Regions from separate parts of the Tatumella ptyseos genome, predicted to be linked through region 2. Evidence: predicted binding sites of a transcription regulator. Region 2 holds the regulator's gene; each other region holds the start of a gene.
What was found. Region 2 encodes Fur, which represses iron uptake genes when iron is present. Its sites were predicted from a motif close to ATAATAATGAGAACNACTATCAA; they were not measured.
Positions count from the first base shown of each region.

Region 1 (2,277 bases), 420 kb from region 2:
TGCGTGGTCGCCTGTGGAATGGCTCAGGGGCTAGAGCTTAATACCAGCGTGGCCCCCTTCATTCTGCGTAATATCCGCTTGATAGGTATCGACAGTGTGTATTGCGAAACCGCGCAGCGTAATGCTGCATGGCAACGCTTCGCGGTGTTATTAAGTCGCTCCCCACTTCCGATTCCCTTTCAAACCATTACGCTGGAACAAGCTATCGAATTTGCCGACCTTTTACTTAAAGGAGAGGTTCGTGGACGGATTGTAGTGCAAACCAACGTTTAATTAATCTTTAGCATGCCAATAGGCAACTGCTCTGACTAATTCTGGTGAACAATCTCGCTGCTCAATAAAGTGGTCACTGAGTTGCTTCACCGCTTTTCCTTCCCCAGTCAACCATATGAAGTGGTCATCAGATGGGAAATGTAAAGGATTGCTAAGGCTTATACATTGTTCGATGCCTGTAGAGTCCATCTTACTATTTTCTAGGCAATGTAACGTGTAATCAGCAAGTAACGCCCCTAAGTACTCTTCAACGACCTGACGCTTAGCAAAGGCGATCAGTAAAACGTTGTCTGCCTTAAGAGTGCTTAACCGCCGTTTCATCGCTGGTAGGCCAGTTTCGTCAAAAATATAAAGTTGCTGGGAATAGTCATTAGGAATAATTAACGAGCCCCGCGGGCCACCAATGGTTAGCAAATCCCCTACATTAACCTTCTCTGCCCAATCACTCGCAACACCTTGTTCATGCCGATAAAAATCAATGACAAGGGAGCTCTTACCATCAAACTCAAGCGGAGTATAGTCTCGTGATTCTGGTCGCTGATTATCTGGCCATACAATTCCCTCATCTGTAACGGTTGGCACGACTGGCGCCGTTGCACTGTTCTCGGGGAAAAAGAGTTTGATATGATCATCACACCCTGGGGAGTTAAACCCTTTTAATGCTTCAGATTGGAAAGTGATACGCCAGAATTGCTCTGCGACTAATTGTTTATTACTCACGGTGAGTGTGCGAAATGCTAACTCGTTTCGAACACGATGCGGTGCCGGTTTACCAGAAGTAAGCGTTTTAGTCATAAGTTCTCCTTGATAAGAATTCCCCAGAGTCTACCTTTGGGCCTTAAACTTTGATAGTAATAATTCTTATTATCATGTTACGACTCTTATCATTCCTTACAGTACCCCTTTCTCGATACCTTAAGTTAAGTAGTAGGACTTGACCGAAATCTTCACTTACACTCGTAAAACCAGCTGCTATAGGAGCTGTCTGGACGACATTGTCTATACTTAATCGATACGTCCACTATTGAATGTCCATGTGTTGAGGGGGAAATCTCCATGTCGCAACAATCTAAAGAAAAGCTCTTGAATAGTGAAAATGACTATGAGAATTCTCAAGACGTTGAGTTAACTGATTTTGATGATGAGCATGAGCCAGAACCTGAAAACATAGCAGGCATGCCATCTGCCGATGCTCTCACTCCATCTGATCGCTATTTAGAGCTATTTGAAGATGTTCAAAATCAGCATATTTTCGAAGATAGCAAAACTTTTGCCGACTGTGCGCCGAAGTTCGATCCTGTTGATATTCTGATTCTATATCGTAAGTTATCGCGTCGCAGCCAAGATTTTTCACTGCGTGAATTTATAAAAGATAACTTCCATTTACCAGAAGAAGTTCATAATTACGCACACGACGAAGCAGAGAAACGAACGCTAAGTCAGCACATTGATGCTCTTTGGCCAGTGATGATAAGACATCCGCAAAGTCATCATCCCAACACTTCCTTGTTGCCTCTACCGAAACCTTACATTGTACCCGGCGGACGTTTTACCGAAGTCTACTATTGGGATTCCTACTTTACGATGTTGGGGTTGGCCGAAAGTGGCAAAAAGGATTTACTCAAGAATATGGCTGATAACTTTGCATGGCTAATCGAGAAATATGGTCATATTCCTAACGGAAACAGAACTTATTATCTTAGCCGTTCACAACCCCCAGTCTTCGCATTGATGGTGGAGTTATGTGAGGAAGCAAATATCCCTAATAGCGAGCAATATTTACCCTACCTTGTCTCTGAACATCACTATTGGATGGATGGTTCCGGATCGCTTAATCCTAATCAAGCTTTTCGCCATGTCGTGAAAATGCCTGATGGTTCTATGCTTAATCGCTATTGGGATGATCGTGATACACCGCGTGATGAATCGTGGCGTGAAGATATCGAAACCGCTGCTTCTTCTAATCGGCCGTCAAAAGAAGTTTTTCGCGACTTAAGAGCAGGC
Region 1 is NZ_CP130649.1:590,739-593,015, reverse strand. It holds gene QJR74_RS02915 (MDR family oxidoreductase) at 1-273, shown strand, start outside; gene QJR74_RS02910 (siderophore-interacting protein) at 274-1,068, opposite strand; gene treF (alpha,alpha-trehalase TreF) at 1,330-2,277, shown strand, end outside.
Region 1: the regulator Fur is predicted to act here: its motif matches at 1,122-1,144, upstream of QJR74_RS02910 (siderophore-interacting protein).

Region 2 (2,277 bases):
CTTGCGACAAGTGAGCATGAAGAAGAAAGTCGAGTACCGATAAGACAAAAGTTTAGCGATTACCAACGCTATCGCCTGGTAATGAATAGGCTGTATGTATTAGTGAATCAAGGGCTTTATCTGTTGAATCGAGCTTCTGTCGATATTATGCCTTTTATTGCCACGCTACATCAAAGCCATCTTAGCGAGCGCTGGAATCTGACCCAACAACAGAAACTAAATTATTTCACACAGCAGCAGCGGGATATCCGTGAGGTTATCTTTATGGAGGCGAATGAAGGGGCGGAGCTTTGTTACCATTTAGAGAGTGGCCAACTTATCGAGCCACCGACGATGATGAAAGCCGATATCAGTCAAGCCGTACACGTTTTTGCCCATCAACTTCGTTCGACAGCTTCAGCTCATTCTCGACGGGAAAGTGTTAGAAAGAGGGGGCAGCTTAGAGGGATCAGCAGCCCCGTGACAGTATTGAAATAAGCGATAGATATAAAAAAACCCACGCCAGCGTGGGTCTTTTTTACAGATTAACTTAACGCTCTTCATGTAGCGTATCGTCTTTTCGACAATCGCCATCGGTGCAGTGACCGTAAAGATATAAGCTATGGTTAGTTAATTTAATACCAAAGCGCTTCGCGATATCGCGTTGACGAGTCTCAATAAATTCGTCTGAAAACTCAATGACACGACCACAGTCTAAGCAGATCAAATGATCGTGATGCTGCTGCTGGGTCAATTCGAAAACTGATTTTCCACCTTCGAAATTGTGGCGGGTAACGATGCCTGCATCATCAAATTGGTTAAGGACGCGATAAACGGTCGCTAAACCAATTTCTTCACCCATATCAATAAGCCGCTTATACAAATCTTCCGCACTGACGTGGTGACATTCTGGTTCTTGAAGCACTTCCAAAATTTTTAATCTTGGTAGCGTGACCTTCAGACCAGCTTTTTTCAGTGCAGAGTTGTTATCAGTCATGCAGTATTGTCCTGTTGCTTTATTAAAAGGGGCATTGAGCAGCCCCTCTTATATTTAAATTCGCCTATTACAGTAACACAATTGGTAGAAAAACCCCATCAAGCATTAAGGATTTCTTTTAGCTGCATCTCATCTGAAATCTGCTGCACCCAGCTTGTTACACGTTCATTCGTGAGTTCGGGTTGACGATCTTCATCGATAGCCAAGCCTAAGAAGTGTTTATCGTCGGCGAGTCCTTTCGACTCTTCGAAATGATAGCCTTCAGTTGGCCAGTGCCCAACAATGACCGCACCTTTAGGTTCAATAATATCTCGAATTGTTCCTAAGGCATCACAAAAGTATTCAGAATAATCTTCTTGGTCGCCGCAACCAAATAGTGCAACTAATTTGCCGGAAAAATCAATTTCTTCTAACGTTGGGAAGAAATCATCCCAATCACATTGGGCTTCACCGTAATACCAAGTAGGGATACCTAGCAGCATTATATCATAAGCTTCAAGATCCTCTTTGGCACATTTTGCAATATCGTGAACGTCCGCAACCTCTTTTCCAAGCTGCTTCTGAATCATTTTTGAGATATTTTCAGTATTGCCGGTATCACTACCGAAAAAGATGCCTACGATTGCCATGGGGAGGTTTACCTCTTGAATCTATGTTCTAAATAGGGTGGATAATTATTGCGACGATGATAACAGACCTGAAAATCTTGCGGAACTTGTAAAGTCTACAGATTTATCCGTGAGTGCGAATTAGCTGCGGCTGAGCGCGAGTTGAGAAGCGATCATTGTCTCGATTAATTCACTACGGCTCATATTATGTTGGTCTGCTAGCGTGTTCAGTGCTTCAACAATTTCACTGGGCATTTTCAGTTCAACGCGCTGTAAGCCCTTGTCTTTATCTCGTCTTAACTGATTACGCTTATTAATACGCAACTGCTCATCGCGTGTCAAAGGACTTGTCTTAGGGCGGCCAGGCCGGCGCTCTTCTGCAAACAAGTCTAGGGTTGTTCGATCAGTGTGTTCTTTTGCCATGATGAGAAAATAAGTACCTGCAGAACGTCTTAGAGTTAAGCCTTTGCTGCATCATGAAGTTGCGTAGATGCCTGCTAAAAATGAGCGCGCAATAATACTCTACCGCACCGCACAGCGCTATAGAAAATCGTGGTGGAACGTTTTTTTATCTGGGTATGGATAAAAAACGTTGCACTGCACGTTGTACTGCTTGGGGTTTTTCAGCATGAACCCAATGTCCCGCGCCTGAAATAACGTAAGCCTTGGCTTGGGGAAACTGCTTGATCAGCG
Region 2 is NZ_CP130649.1:1,011,060-1,013,336, forward strand. It holds gene QJR74_RS04895 (hypothetical protein) at 1-477, shown strand, start outside; gene fur (ferric iron uptake transcriptional regulator) at 530-976, opposite strand; gene fldA (flavodoxin FldA) at 1,075-1,605, opposite strand; gene ybfE (LexA regulated protein) at 1,726-2,007, opposite strand; gene QJR74_RS04915 (alpha/beta fold hydrolase) at 2,153-2,277, opposite strand, start outside.

Region 3 (2,277 bases), 450 kb from region 2:
ATACTAAAGTGCTCGAAATGGTCAAGGAAATGGGCAAGCCTTTTAGCATCTAATTTCTCTTTCAGTATGAAAGAGAATAACCCGCTACTCCCTGAAAAATCTCGTTGCCAGAAGCTGTGTCCAGGGCACTCTGGCAAGGCCGGATGGTTCACCCGAAAAACGTCATCGCGTTGACTCAGCCATTGTGCGATCTCTATGCTTGACGATTCGTGTTGGCGTAAACGCACAGCCAGCGTACGTAAACCGCGCGCCGTGACGTAAGCGGTATCGGCATCGACCATTTGGCCCATTAAATAGGAATTTTCACGCAGTTGTTCTAGGCAGCGCTCGTTAGCTACGGCCGTCCCAATCATGGCATCTGAGTGACCCACTAAATATTTGGTTCCTGCTTGGATGGAAATATCTGCCCCAGCGTCCAATGCCTTAAATAGCACCCCAGCCGCCCAAGTATTATCAACAATGACTACTGCTTGCGGAGCGATGCGGCGCACCGTTGCGATAAGGGTAGGGATATCTTGCACTTCCATCGTAATGGAAGAGGGCGATTCTAAAAATACGACTCGTGTTGTGGGACGAAGCCATTGGTCAATCTCTGCACCGGAAAGGGCAGGGAAATAGGTTGTTTCAACGGCAAGTTTTTTAAGAATGGTTGAGCAAAAATCCTGAGTAGGTTCGTAGACGGATCCGCTTACAAGAATATGATCGCCGGCTTCAACGAAAGCGAGGATTGCATTGGCCACTGCCGCGGCACCACAAGGATAAAGCACACAGCCCGCACCGTTCTCCAGTTCAGTCATCGCGTCTTGTAAAGCAAAGTGCGTCAATGTACCCCGACGACCATAAAAGAGTTCTCTCTTCGCCCGGCCTGCGGTGGCGAGTTTCTTATCGGCTACCGTGGGGAAAACTAAGGAGGAGGCACGCTGGATCACCGAGTTGACTGCGCCTTGAGTGTAACGTGGTTTACGACCCGCACTTATTAGTGTGGTTTCAATATGTTGCTTATCGGACATTAGGATTCCCAACTCTTTATCATTCGATTACCGCTAGAGTAAGCAGAGTTGATAAAAAAGGGCAGGATTTTTTTAGGCTAAACAGTCATAACAGTATACTTATAATCTCTTAAAAAACTTCGCCCGATCTCTGTTTGTAACTGGCTGTTTTTAGCGAATATTATTCGTGAGATAGTTTTCATTATGTAAATAGTAATGATAACTACTATCAATAGAATTTGCTTTTGGTATCATAGAGCCAATTGTTTTACGCAACAGACCGAGGCTATAAAATGAGTGTGGTGACCAATAATCTGATGCAGACAGATTTATCTGTATTAGGCATGTACCAACATGCTGATATTGTTGTAAAAGTTGTGATGATAGGTTTACTACTCGCCTCCGTTGCGACCTGGGCAATTTTCTTTGCCAAGTATACAGAGCTGAGTGCTGCTAAACGTCGCCTCAAAGCAGATCAACTCGCCCTAAAGGAAGCGCGTACCCTTGATGGCGCTGGAAAAATTGCTCAACAATTTTCTAAAAATAGCCATGCAGCGATGCTGGTCGCAGAAGCCCTGGATGAACGCATACTGTCTGCACAAAGTGATGACCAAGCGGGCATTAAAGAGCGTACCGTCTTTCGTCTAGAGCGCCAAGTTGCGCGAATTGGCCGCCACGCTAGCCGTAATAATGGCTTTTTAGCGACCATTGGTTCTGTCTCACCCTTTATCGGCCTATTTGGTACGGTTTGGGGGATCATGAATAGTTTTATTGGTATTGCTAAAACGCAAACCACTAATCTTGCCGTTGTCGCGCCAGGTATTGCCGAAGCGCTCTTAGCTACCGCGGTTGGTTTAGTTGCGGCAATTCCTGCGGTGGTAATTTATAACGTCTTTGCACGAATGATAGCCGGTTATAAAGCCTCTTTAGGTGATAGTGCTGCACAGATTATTCTGTTACAAAGTCGCGATGCGGACCTACAAAGTAGTAGTTACACCGCCATGGCGCAAAATACGTCTGCTCAAAAACTTCGCGTAGGATAATTGTCATGGCAATGCGACTCAATGATGAAGTAGACGGCGACGGTGAAATGCATGAGATTAACGTCACGCCTTTTATCGATGTGATGTTAGTTTTACTTATCATCTTTATGGTGGCAGCGCCGTTAGCGACGGTTGATGTACGTGTCAATCTTCCTGCCTCAACGAGCACGCCGCAACCTAGACCAGAAAAACCGGTATACCTAAGTGTGAAAGAGGGTAACCAGCTATTCGTCGGTAACGATGCA
Region 3 is NZ_CP130649.1:559,001-561,277, forward strand. It holds gene metC (cystathionine beta-lyase) at 1-1,010, opposite strand, end outside; gene exbB (tonB-system energizer ExbB) at 1,307-2,032, shown strand; gene exbD (TonB system transport protein ExbD) at 2,038-2,277, shown strand, end outside.
Region 3: the regulator Fur is predicted to act here: its motif matches at 1,200-1,222, upstream of exbB (tonB-system energizer ExbB).